Regions from separate parts of the Actinomadura decatromicini genome, predicted to be linked through region 2. Evidence: riboswitches for the same ligand, from Rfam matches in the RefSeq annotation. Region 2 holds a riboswitch; each other region holds the start of a gene.
The links. Region 2 has a riboswitch for cyclic di-AMP ahead of FXF68_RS05545 (glycoside hydrolase family 25 protein). Riboswitches for the same ligand answer to the same signal wherever they lie in the genome.
Positions count from the first base shown of each region.

Region 1 (4,270 bases), on a different contig from region 2:
AAGGGGAATGACGGACCGGCGTGGCATGCTGATCCGCGTGGAGCCCGACACCAAGGAGTCACAGACGACCACAGAGCCGGAGATCACCATTCGGGTGGCCGACGAACTGCTGATGTTCCTGCCCGCCGTCCGCCGCGCGCCGGTGAACCGCGTGGCCTGCGACGGCACGTCCACGCTGGGGCATCTGGTGGAGTCGCTCGGCGTCCCGCTGCCGGAGGCCGGTCCGATGACCGTCGGCGGCGAGCCCGCGGGGCCGTCCACCCGTCCGGCGCCGGGCGACGAGGTGGGGGTGGCGGCGGTGCCGCGGCCGCAGGCCGTCCCGCTGGAGCCGGGGCAGGTCGCGCCGCGCTTCCTGCTCGACGTCCACCTCGGCACGCTCGCCCGCCGGATGCGCCTGCTCGGCCTCGACACCGCTTACCACAACGACATGGACGACCCGGCGCTCGTCGTCCAGGCGAACGAGGAGCGCCGCGTCCTCCTCACCCAGGACCGCGGGCTGCTGCGCCGCCGGGCGCTGTGGTTCGGCGCGTACGTGCGCGGCTCCCGACCGGACGACCAGCTGCGCGACCTGCTCGACCGGTTCGCCCCGGTCCAGCGCCCGTGGACGCGGTGCACGGCGTGCAACGGGGAGCTCGTCCCGGTCGCCAAGGAGGAGATCGAGAGCGCCCTCCAGGCGGGCACCCGCCGCAGCTACGACGTCTACGGCCGCTGCTCGGACTGCGGCAAGATCTACTGGCGCGGCGCGCACGGCGACCACCTGGAGCGGATCGTCCGCGAGGCCCGCGCCTACGCCGCCGCGTCCGAAGCCGCCGCCGCGTCCGCCGCCGGAACCGCGTCCGGGGCCGGGCGGTGACCGCCGTGATCGTCGTCGTGGGCGCGGCGATCGTCTCCGGCGGGCGGCTGCTGACCGCGCAGCGGGCCGAGCCGCCGCACATGGCGGGCGGCTGGGAGCTGCCGGGCGGCAAGGTCGACCCGGGGGAGTCCGACGAGGACGCGCTGGTCCGCGAGTGCCACGAGGAGCTGGCGGTCAAGGTGCGGCTGGAGCGCCGGGTCGGCGGCGACTGGCGGCTCAGCGACCGCGCCCTCCTCAGGGTGTGGACGGCCCGTCTCGTCGAGGGCGAGCCGCGCGCCCTGGAGCACCTCGCGCTGCGCTGGCTGGCGCTCGCCGAGCTGTACGAGGTCGACTGGCTCCCGGGCGACCGCCCGGTGATCGACGTCCTCGCGGCCGACGCCGCCGCCTACGGCCTCGGCGTCGCCTCGGGACAGGGAGAGTGACGGGGGCTTCCTGCCGCGCCGCAGGAAGCCCCCGACGTCTCATCCCTCGATGACGCCCGCGTCCGCTCAGGAGATGCGGTTGGCGCCCGCGAAGTCGGACCGGTCGGACAGTTTGGAGATCTTCACCACATCGCCGGTCTGCGGTGCGTGCAGGAACTTGCCGTCGCCGAGGTAGATCCCCATGTGGTGCAGGCTGCCGCCGAAGTACACGAGGTCGCCGGAGCGCAGCTCGCTCCGCGAGACCTTGGTCCCCAGCGCGAACAGGTCGCCGGTGTAGTGCGGCAGGCCGGGCTTGCCGACCTGGGTGTAGGCCCAGACGACGAGGCCGGAGCAGTCGAAGCCGCTCGGTCCGGCGGCGGCCCACACGTACGGCGAGCCGATCTTGGTGAGCGCCTTGCGGGCCATCTTCGCGGGCAGTCCCGAGCCCTTGACGGTCGCGCTCAGGCCGGTGTGCGGGTCGCGGACGTGCGTGGTGGACAGCTTGTCGAGCCGCTTCATCACCTCGGCGACCTTGCCGCGGGCGGCGGCGCGGGCCTGCTTGGCGTCCTCGGCCGCCTTCTTGACCTGCGCGGTCTTGGCCTCAGCCGACCGCTGCGCCGACTCGGCCTGGCCGATCTGCTTCTGCAGCGCCTGCACGGCCGCGGCCTGGTTCTGCGCGAGGTAGGCGCGGTCGGACAGGCCGTCCGGGGAGCCGCTCGAACCGAAGATCGCGTCGGGCGCGCCGGTCATGTAGTTCGCCGCGGCCAGCTGCCCGAGCCGTTCCCGGGCGGGCGCGGCGGCGGCCCGCAGCCGCGCGGCCTCGGCGGCGGCGGCGCGCTGCGCCTGCATCGCCTTGCCCAGGTCGACGCGGGTCTTGTTGTACTTCTCGGTGAGGATCTCGGCCTCTTCGTTCAGCGCGTCGAGGCTCTTGCGGAGCCCCTGCTCCGTCGTCGGCGTGGGGCTCGGGGTCGCGGCGGCGGTGAGCGCGGCCACGGGCGCGGCGTGGGCGGCGACGGGAGCGGCGGCGCCGAGGCCGATGACGAGCAGTGCGGCGGTGGCGGCGGGCGTGAGCCGCCGCCGATGCGGAGCCGGTGTCAAACCGGTGTTCTCCTCTCCTCGCGCGCCTACCGGGTTAGCTGACGGGTTCGGGCCAGGAGTCGCCCTACGGCGCGCCCTCGCGGGGCGCGCCGATTCACCCCGGGGGGTTGGGTCCCCGGTTCTCCCGGCGTACGGGAGATTCGGCGCTCCGGCCGCAGCCCCGGGGGGTGGGACTCCGGACGGCCGGATCTCGGGCAGATTACAAAGGATCGGCAAAGTTGGCGAATCGGCCCCGCCGCCGCGGGCCGGTCCGGACGCCCGCGCGGGCCGGCGCCGGACGGCCGCGCGGCTCGTCCGCCGGGGCGGGTCGCGCGCGCGGGGAAGTAGAATAGGTGGCTGCCGCCGTTTGCGGTGAATCCCGAACTCTCACGCAAGGCGAACCCGCATGCCCATTTCCACGCGCGACGACCTTCGGAACGTCGCGATCGTCGCCCACGTCGACCACGGCAAGACGACGCTGGTCGACGCCATGCTCTGGCAGTCCGGCGCCTTCCGCGAGAACCAGGACGTCGACGACCGGGTGCTCGACTCCAACGACCTGGAGCGCGAGAAGGGGATCACGATCCTCGCGAAGAACACCGCCGTCCGGCACAACGGGCTGACCATCAACATCATCGACACGCCGGGCCACGCCGACTTCGGCGGCGAGGTCGAGCGCGGGCTGTCCATGGTGGACGGCGTCGTCCTGCTGGTGGACGCCAGCGAGGGCCCCCTCCCGCAGACCCGGTTCGTCCTGCGCAAGGCGCTCGAGGCGAAGCTCCCGGTGATCCTCGTGGTCAACAAGACCGACCGCCCGGACGCCCGCATCGACGAGGTCGTCGACGAGACGTACGAGCTGTTCATGGACCTCGACGCCGACGAGGAGCAGATCGACTTCCCGATCGTGTACGCCTCCGGCCGCGCCGGCCGCGCCTCGCTCGACAAGCCCGCCGACGGCGAGATGCCGGGCAGCGAAGACCTGGAACCGCTGTTCAAGGTCATCACCGAGACGATCCCGGCGCCGTCCTACGACCCGGACGCGCCGCTCCAGGCGCACGTCACGAACCTGGACGCGTCCAGCTACCTCGGCCGGATCGCGCTCTGCCGCGTGCACGCCGGGACGATCAAGAAGGGCCAGCAGGTCGCCTGGTTCCGGCACGACGGCAGCGTCGAGCGCGTCAAGATCACCGAGCTGCTGATGACGGACGCGCTCGCCCGCAAGCCCGCCGAGGCGGCGGGGCCGGGCGACATCATCGCGATCTCCGGCATCCCCGACATCATGATCGGCGACACCATCGCCGACCCGGACGACCCGCGCCCGCTCCCGCTGATCACCGTGGACGAGCCCGCGATCTCCATGACGATCGGCACCAACACCGGTCCGATGGCGGGACGCGAGAAGGGCACCAAGGTCACCGCCCGCATGGTCAAGGACCGGCTCGACCGGGAGCTCGTCGGCAACGTGTCGATCAGGGTGCTGCCGACCGAGCGTCCGGACGCCTGGGAGGTGCAGGGCCGCGGCGAGCTGGCCCTCGCGATCCTGGTCGAGAACATGCGCCGCGAGGGCTACGAGCTGACCGTCGGCAAGCCGCAGGTCGTCGCGAAGACGATCGACGGGAAGAAGCACGAGCCGGTCGAGCGGCTCACCGTCGACATCCCCGAGGAGCACCTCGGCGCCGTCACGCAGCTCCTCGCCGTCCGCAAGGGCCGCATGGAGCAGATGACGAACCACGGCACCGGCTGGATCCGGATGGAGTTCCTCGTCCCGGCGCGCGGCCTGATCGGGTTCCGCACCGAGTTCATGACCGAGACGCGCGGCACCGGCATGGCGCACCACGTGTTCGAGGGGTACGAGCCGTGGTTCGGCGAGCTGCGGACGCGGCCGTCCGGCTCGCTCGTCGCCGACCGCGCGGGCGCCGCCACCGGCTACGCGATCACG
Region 1 is NZ_VSRQ01000003.1:434,851-439,120, reverse strand. Features, by position in the region: gene FXF68_RS15805 (Mut7-C RNAse domain-containing protein) at 26-853, shown strand; gene FXF68_RS15800 ((deoxy)nucleoside triphosphate pyrophosphohydrolase) at 850-1,275, shown strand; gene FXF68_RS15795 (C40 family peptidase) at 1,342-2,352, opposite strand; cyclic di-AMP (ydaO/yuaA leader) riboswitch at 2,360-2,508, opposite strand; gene typA (translational GTPase TypA) at 2,738-4,270, shown strand, end outside.
Region 1: another riboswitch for cyclic di-AMP. It lies ahead of FXF68_RS15795 (C40 family peptidase); the one in region 2 lies ahead of FXF68_RS05545 (glycoside hydrolase family 25 protein).

Region 2 (4,270 bases):
TGATCAACAACCTGAGCGGCGCGCTGAACGAGTTCGGCTACACGATCCCCGGCCAGGCGTGGACGTACTGGAACCGCGGCCCCGGACCGGGCCCGAGCTACCTGGAGACCGAGGAGGGCCACGACTGGTCGCACAGCACCGGACGCGCGATGGCCGCCAACCTGGTCGCCGCCGCCTCGGCGCTCGCCGCGAACCCGATCCCGGCCCCGCCGTCCTGACCCTGCCCGGGTGACCAGGGCGGAGCGGCGCATCCGGCTGGCGATGCACGCGGGGTTCTTCCTGCTGCTCGCCGCGTCGGCGTCCCGGCTGGCGGTCAGGCACGGGCTGGACGGTGCGACGCCCGCGCTGCTCGCGCTGAGCGGGGTCCTCGGCGCCGGCTACGCGCTGGGCGCCGTCCGCTGGGACGCGCTCGGCCGCCGGGGCCGCCTCGGCTGGCTCGCCGCCGTGCTCGTGTGCTGGCTCGCCCTGGTCGCCGCCGCGCCGAGCTTCGCCTGGTGCGCCGTCCCGCTGTTCTTCGCCGCGCTGCGGCTGCTGTCGCCGCGCGCCGCCGTCGCCGCCGTCGTGGTGATCACCGGCGCGGTGATCTTCGCGGCCGTCTACCTGACCGACCCGTTCGACCCGAGCCTCGTGCTCGCCCCGATCGCGGTCGCCGGGATGGCGGCCGTGATCCTCCTGGAGTTGCAGCGGCTCGTCGACGACCTGGTCCGCACCCGCGGCGAGCTGGCCGACACGCAGCGGGCGGCCGGGGTGCTGGCGGAGCGCGAGCGGCTGGCCCGCGAGATCCACGACACGCTCGCGCAGGGCCTCACCAGCCTCGGGATCCTGCTCCAGGCGGCCGACCGGCAGTGGGACGCCGCGCCGGAGGCGGCCCGCAGCCAGCTGCGCCGGGCCGCCGACGTCGCCGCCGCGAACCTCGACGAGGCGCGCCATTTCGTCCGGGCGCTGGCCCCGCCCGCGCTGGCGTCCGGGTCCCTGCCCGCCGCGCTCGCGGAGCTGGCCGACGCGGAGGCCGGAGACCCGCGGGTACGGTTCCGGACGGCGGGGGACGAGTACCCCGTGGACGTCCAGGTGCAGGCGGCGCTGCTCCGCGTCGCGCAGGGAGCCGTCGCCAACGCGCGCGAGCACGCCGCCGCGACGGCGGTGACGCTCACGCTGACCTACCTGGACGACGCCGTGTCCCTGGACGTGGCCGACGACGGCTCCGGCTTCGACCCCGCCGCCGTCGCGTCCGCCCCCGGACGCGGATACGGGCTCCGGGCCATGCGGGACCGGATGGCCGAAGTCGGCGGCGCCCTCGCGGTCGAGAGCGCTCCGGGCGCCGGAACCGTCGTCGCCGCGACGGCCCCGCGCCGCGCGGCACGGCCGTCGAGCCCGGAGGAGCGAGGATGAGCGTGGTCCGGGTGACGATCGTGGACGACCACCCCGTCGTGCGGGCCGGGCTGCGCGCCCTGTTCGGCGGAGAGCCGGACATCGAGGTGGTCGCGGAGGCGGCGGACGGTGAGGAGGCGGTCCGGCGGGTGGGGCTCGTGCCGACCGACGTCGTCCTGATGGACCTCCAGCTCGGCGGGGGGATCGACGGCGTCGAGGCGACCCGGCGGATCCTCGCGCTGCCGGACCCGCCGCGCGTCCTCGTCCTCACCACCTACGACTCCGACGCCGACGTCTCCCGCGCGATCGCGGTCGGCGCGGCGGGCTACCTGCTCAAGGCGGGCCCGCCGGACGAGCTGTTCCAGGGCATCCGCACGGCCGCGCGCGGCGAGACGGCGCTGTCGCCGGAGGTCGCGACCCGCCTCGCGGACCGGCTGCGCGAACCCGCGCCCGCGCTCAGCCCACGGGAGATCGAGATCCTCGAACTGCTGGCCGAGGGCCTGTCCAACCAGCGGATCGCGCGCCGCCTGCTGATCAGCGAGGCCACCGTCAAGACGCACCTGGTGCACATCTTCGCCAAGCTCGGCGTCGGCACCCGCACGGCCGCCGTCGCCGCGGCCGTCGAGCGGCGCCTCATCCGCCTCCCCGGCTGAGACGGCCCGGCGGGTCCGCGGGCTCGATGGCGACGCGTGACGGCGCCTTCTTCCTCCTCACACGCTTCCTCCTCCACGGTCGCCGCGCGACGTCCGGCTCCCATCGGACGATCGGCGGGACGTGCCGCGCCGTCCGGTTGACGCCCGCGTCAACCGATCGGTTGATTTCGCCGGACCCGCCGCCTGAGAACGACCCGTCGAAAGCCCTTGTCCCGCCGGGGAATTCGGGAGGGCAGGCCGCGCCGCACGCATAATCTATTTGCCGTTCCGAGTTGCCGTCGCCGTTTTCCGCTGCCTATTCTCCGCTGCACCGGTCGAAGTCCGGCCGGACGCCGAATCCCCCGAAAGGGGAGCCGGGGACCCAGGTTCCTCCGGGGTGAATCCGCTGGCCGCCAGCGGTAGGGCCGTCTCCTGGCCCGAACCCGTCAGCTAACCCGGCAGGCGGAAAAGGAGAGGTGGACGCCAGTGCGAACGGGCATCCGGAAAATGATCGGAAAGCGTAGGCGGGGCAGAATGCTGCTGATGGTCCTGGTGATCGCCGGGGGCGTCGCCGTCCCGCTGGCCGTGACCGCGGGAACGGCGAGCGCGCCCGAGGCGGAGCGACCCGCCGAGGCCGCCGCAGCGCCGATGACGCGGACCGAGAAGAAGGTGACGGCCCCGGCGTCCCGCCCTTACGGGGTGGACGTCTCGCATCACGACAAGGGGTTCGACTGGAGCCAGAAGAAGCTCTCGTTCGGCATCGTCAAGGCCACCGAGGGCGTCGAGCACAAGGACTCGACCTTCGACCGCAACTGGGCGGAGATCCAGGAGAACGGGCTGGTCAGGGGCGCCTACCATTACGGCCGTCCCGGCAACGACCCGGTGCGGGAGGCCGACCACTACCTCAAGACGGTGACGTCCGCCGGACTGCGTTCGGGCGACCTGCTCGTCCTCGACCTGGAGACCACGGACGGCCGCTCCAAGAGCGAAGTGAACGACTGGGCCAAGCGCTGGCTGGAGCGCGTTCAGCAGAAGACCGGCGTCAAGCCGCTCTTCTACAGTTCGTGGTCGTTCGCGAAGGAATACGGCAAGGGCCTCGGCCTATATCCGCTGTGGGTCGCGCATTACGGAAAGGCGCGCGGACGGGTCGCCGCCCCTACGCCGTGGAAGCAGTGGGCCATTCATCAGTATGCGTCCACCGACCACGACCACAACGTGTCCCGGCTTTCCGCGGACGGGCTCCGGCAACTCGGCTACGACCCTTCGGCGCGGAGTTCCGGCTGACCGGCGTCCTACGGAATTCCCGCGCAGGTCTCGCGGATGACGTGGCGGGCGTTGGCCGAGATGACGTGATTGGTGGCCCGGTAGTAGGGGAGCTGGATGAGGGCCATCGACAGCGCTCGGCCGCGCCCGCGCGTCCAGGCGGCGTCGTCCAGGCCGACCTCGTCGCGGAAGACCCGCCTCGCCGGGGCGGGGAGCAGGTTCCACGCGGGGATCAGGTCGCAGGCGGGGTCGCCGACCCCGCCGGTCGAGAAGTCCAGGACGGCCGTGAGCCTGCCCCGCGCGACGAGCAGGTTGCTGGGCATGAGGTCGGCGTGCACCCACTGCGGGGCGTCGCTCCACGGTGGGGCGGCGAGCGCGGCCTCCCAGGTCGCGAGGGCGGCGTCGGCGTCGAAGGGCTCGTCGGTGCGGCGCAGGTCCTCGATCGCGTCGCGCGTGGCGGCGTCGAGGTCCGCCAGCGGGCCGCCGCGATGGGCGGTCGGCGCGCCGGCGGCGCCGACCCGCCGCAGCGCCGTGACGAACGCCGCCAGGTCGCGCGCCAGCGGTTCGGCCTCGGTGAGACGGCCCTCGACCGGGGTCTCCCCGGGGATCCACCGGTGGACCGACCAGGCGAACGGATACCCGCCGGCGGGCCGTCCCTCCGCGACCAGGGAGGGGATCGCGACGGGCAGCGCGGGCGCGAGCCGGTCCAGCCACCGCCGCTCCCACCGCAGCGCCTTGACCCCTCCGGCCGTGAGGGGAAGCCTCACCGTCAGCGTTCCGCCGAGCCGGTAAATCGCATTGACGGTCCCACCCGAATCCAGCCTTCTCACGGGGAGATCGGCCCACTCGGGAAACTGCCCGCGGATCAGGCGCTCGACGAGATCCGCATCGATGTCCACCTCATCGTCATGCATCTTGGCCACGCGACGAGGAGATCGCCGCGACGCCGAATCCGTCAACCGACTACCGGCGAGCGCGAACGGCACGGCGTCCGGCGCGAACCACCC
Region 2 is NZ_VSRQ01000001.1:1,358,433-1,362,702, reverse strand. Features, by position in the region: gene FXF68_RS05560 (flavodoxin family protein) at 1-218, shown strand, start outside; gene FXF68_RS05555 (sensor histidine kinase) at 229-1,389, shown strand; gene FXF68_RS05550 (response regulator) at 1,386-2,021, shown strand; cyclic di-AMP (ydaO/yuaA leader) riboswitch at 2,342-2,481, shown strand; gene FXF68_RS05545 (glycoside hydrolase family 25 protein) at 2,535-3,284, shown strand; gene FXF68_RS05540 (aminoglycoside phosphotransferase family protein) at 3,293-4,177, opposite strand.

Region 3 (4,270 bases), on a different contig from region 2:
GGACGAGCTGATCGGCGACCTCGTGCGGGCGGAGCCGCCGGGACGGGCCGTGGTGGTGGTGTCGTCCGACCGGGAGGTCGCGGACGCCGCCCGCCGGGCCGGGGCGCGGCCGTGCCCGTCCACGTTGCTGCTGCGCCGCCTCGGCCGCTCCTAGGGCCGCCGCGCCGCGACACGGGACGAGCCGCACCGGACCGTCCATAAGGTGCCCATAAGGCTGTGATAAGGGATGCTTCGCCCTTCGTGATCATGAGGTCACAAATAGTGGACGATCTGCGCAAATGTCAATTGAACTGCGACGAATCGGTTGTGACGGTTGTTGCCCCTCGCTAATGTCGTCCGCTGACGTCGTGGACGAGAGGGGCGAAACCGATCGTGGCCAATGAACTCATCGGGGCACCGGCGCACCGGCGTGACCGGAGCGGGGGCACGGCGAGCAGGAGCACATCCCGCCGCTTGGCGGCGGTGGTCTGCCTGACCGTGACCGCCTCCCTGGCCTACCCCCCGGTGCTGGCGCACGCCGAGCCCAAGCCGACCAGGGCGCAGGTGCAGAAGAAGCTCGACCGGCTCAACGAGCAGATGGACCACAAGGTCGAGCAGTACAACCAGCTCAACGAGAAGCTGAAGATCGCCAAGAAGAAGTACGACGGCGCGAGGAAGTCGAGCGCGCAGGAGCAGGCGGCGTTCGAGGAGCAGCGCTCCAAGATCGCCCAGATGGCGGCCACCGCCTACAAGAACGGCGACTCGGCCGACGTGACCGGCTTCGTCGGGAGCAAGGACCCGCAGGCCATCCTCGACCAGGCGGCCGTCTTCTCGCACCTGTCGCACGAGCGCAACTCGCAGCTCACCCAGTTCCTCGCCACCGCGCAGCGGCTCCGCCGCGAGGAGGCGCAGGCCAAGACCGCGTACGACGACGTGAAGGCCAAGAACAAGGAGCTGCAGGACCAGAAGCGCAAGCTCCAGCTCGAGGTCGACAAGCAGAAGAAGCTGCTGGCGAAGCTCGGCGGCGGGTCGTCGTCCGGCGGAGGCGGCGGCGTCGGCGGCACCTACACCGGCCCGGCCAGCGGCCCGGCGCGGCTGGCGCTCCAGTTCGCCTACGCGCAGCAGCGCAAGCCGTACGCCTGGGGCGCGACGGGGCCGAACTCCTACGACTGCTCCGGCCTCACCATGAAGGCGTGGGCGGCGGCGGGCGTCAACATCACCCGCACCACCAACTCCCAGTGGGCCGCCACGAAGCGGGTCGCGAAGTCCGACCTCCAGCCGGGCGACCTCGTGTTCTTCAGCGGGCTCAGCCACGTCGGCATGTACGTCGGCAACGGCCAGATGATCCACGCCCCGAGCACCGGCAAGGTCGTGACGGTCGTGAGCATCAACTCCAGCTACTACGCGAGCAACTACTACGGCGCCGGGCGCCCCTGACGCGCGCGCGACGCCCTTCGCAGGGCGACTTCCACAACGGACCAGGTCTGACCTGGTCCGTTGTTGATTTTGTGGGGGTTTGCCTTCTCTTGGGGCTTTGGTACCTTGTACCCCATTCACGGCGCCCGCCAGGCGCCATGGACCCGCGACGCCCACCAGGCGCCGCGGCCGCACGCGGCGCTTCCGGCCGCGTGCCGGCGGTGCGAGCCACGCGCCGCCTCCCCCCGGCGGCGCGCTCCACGCGCCGTCCGCGCGGCGCCCGCACGGCGCCGCACCGGTCTGCACAGACCGCGCCCCCCACCCGCCGCACGCGCGCCTCACGCGAGCATGGCGCTGAGCGCGCCGCCCGCGGCGGACCCGAGGGGTCGGGCGAGGACGGTCCCCGGCGACGGGCCGCCGTCCGCCCACCATCAGGCGCCGCTCGTTCGCACGCGGGAGACAGGTCCCGCGCCGGGCCCCATCTCGCCCCCAGGATCGCAGCGGCAGCGCCGAGTCCGCCCAGCGCGGAACCGGGGACCCACGTCCGCCGGAGTCCGGGACACCCTCCCGGACGGGCATTCCGGCACCGGGGTGAATCGGCGGCCCTCTCCCGCACGTCGGTGAGAGTCCGCCGTAGGGCCACTTCCACGCCCGAACCCGTCAGCTAACCCGGTAGGCGTCTTGGAAGAAGAGGAGTGAGACCCGCAGCGTCACCTGGGGCGTGGCCGCCTCCGCGCGGCCGCGCCCTCCCTTTCCCCTGCCCTCCTTTTTTTCTGCCCTCTCGCTGTGACCATCCCCGTGCTCCGCGCTGGCGCCCCCGCTCGCCCGGAGTCCCCCGTCCGCGCCCGCGCGCCGCCGATCCGGGCGGCCGACCAGGCGGACGGACCGGAAGCCGAGGAGATCCCCCCGTGCCAGGCGCGCACCGCAAGAAGACCTCCGGACGGCACCGCAAGCCGTCCCCCCTCTCCCTGACCTGGCGGACGACCGGCGGCGTGATCGCCGGCGCCGCCGTGCTCGGCGCCGCCGCGGCGACCGCGCAGGCGTCCGTCCTGACGTCCGGCGACGCGGCCCCGGCGAGCGCCACCGCCGCCGCCGTGAGCGGCCGGAAGGACGTGCGGACGGCGTCGTCCGAGACGTCCCGGCCGTCGTCCAGGGCCACCAAGAAGGAACGTTCCAAGACGCAGCCCGAAGCGTCGTCGAGCAACCGTCCGCGGCTGGACGAGCCGGAGCCGCAGGCATCCGAGAAGACGCCGGAGCCGGAGCGGCCGACGGCGGCCGAGGCCATCGCGCTCGCCCGCTCGCAGGTCGGCGTCGCCGAGGACGCGGGCGGCGAGACCAAGTTCCAGAAGTGGTACATGGGCACGTCCCGCGCGCAGGAGACGCTCGCCCGCGACGGCGGCTCCCTCGACGGCTACGGCGACGCGAACTGGTGCGACATGTTCATCTCCTGGGTCGGCGAGCGGCTCGGCTTCACCGCCGGGATGGGCAGCGACGCCTGGACCGTCGCCCACGCCCGCTGGTTCCAGCAGAACGGCCGGTGGGGCACCACGCCCCGGCCGGGCGCGATCGTCTTCTACGCCTGGAGCGGCGGCAAGGACAGCTCCGACATCCGGCACGTCGGCATGGTGATCAAGAAGGTGGACGACACCACGATCGAGGCCGTCGAGGGGAACACCGGCAACGCCGTCCGGGTGAAGACGCGCTCGGCCGACGACATCGTCGGCTACGGATACCCCGACTACCGGTCATGACCGCGCCCTCCCGGCCCGCCGCTGCATAGGATCTCGCGCATGGAGGACGGACCCGGCCCCGGCGGCGGCCCCGTGCCGCGCCGCCGGGCGCTCGCGCTGGGCGCGGGCGGGGCCGCCGCGCTGCTCGCGGGCGGCGGGGGCGTGCTCGGCTTCCGCTCCGGCCGGCACGCGGCGCCGCGCGCCCACGCCGACGGCGCGGCCCGCTCGTTCGCCCCGGCCGACGCGGCGGCCGTCCTCGCGGGCCGCGCCGCCGCCGTGCGGAGCGGCGACCGGACGGCCTTCATGGCGACGGTCGCGTCCGCGCCCGCCGCGTTCCAGGACGTCCAGTCCCGCATGTACGGCAACCTGCGCAAGCTCCCCCTGGACGGCTGGCGCGAGCGCGTCGCCGGCGTCGAGGCGGTGGACGACGCGGCGGGCGTCGCGGTCGTCCGCGTCGAGGTCCGGTACCGGCTGCGCGGCTTCGACCGCGGCGACGTCGCCCGCACCCGCCACCTGTCGCTCGCCCCGCGCCCCGGCGGCTGGACGGTCGTCGGCGACGGCTCGTCCCGCGGGTTCCGCGACGACGCCGAGATCTGGGACGGCGGCCCCCTCACGGTCGTCAGGGGCCGCGCGTCGCTCGTGGTGGGCGACGCGACCGGGCTCGCCGACATCGCCCGCCGCCTCGACGCCGCCGTCCCGGTGGTGAGCGACGTCGTCGGCAAGGACTGGGCGCAGCGGGTCGTCGCGCTGGCCCCGGCGGACGCGGCGCTCGCGTCCGCGCTGGCCGGGCCCGGGCAGAGCCTCGGCCAGATCGCGGCGCTCGCGACGGCCGCGCCGTCCCCGGACGGCGGGCGCGGCGAGGACCGGGTCGTCATCTCCCCCGGCACGTTCGCCCGCCTCAACAAGCTCGGCCGCGGCGTCGTGCTCACCCACGAGCTGACCCACGTCGCCACCGGCGGCGCCAGCGACCGCACGACCCCGCTGTGGCTGATCGAGGGCTTCGCCGACTACGTCGGCTACCGGGACGCGAAGATCGGCGTCCGCGCGGCGGCGGGCGAGCTGCGCCGCGACGTCGCCGCCGGGCGCGTCCCGGCGGCGCTGCCCGCCGCCGCCGCGTTCGCCGGGGGCTCCGCGCGCCTCTCCCA
Region 3 is NZ_VSRQ01000004.1:351,417-355,686, forward strand. Features, by position in the region: gene FXF68_RS20095 (NYN domain-containing protein) at 1-154, shown strand, start outside; gene FXF68_RS20100 (C40 family peptidase) at 478-1,416, shown strand; cyclic di-AMP (ydaO/yuaA leader) riboswitch at 1,893-2,090, shown strand; gene FXF68_RS20105 (CHAP domain-containing protein) at 2,304-3,146, shown strand; gene FXF68_RS20110 (hypothetical protein) at 3,186-4,270, shown strand, end outside.
Region 3: another riboswitch for cyclic di-AMP. It lies ahead of FXF68_RS20105 (CHAP domain-containing protein); the one in region 2 lies ahead of FXF68_RS05545 (glycoside hydrolase family 25 protein).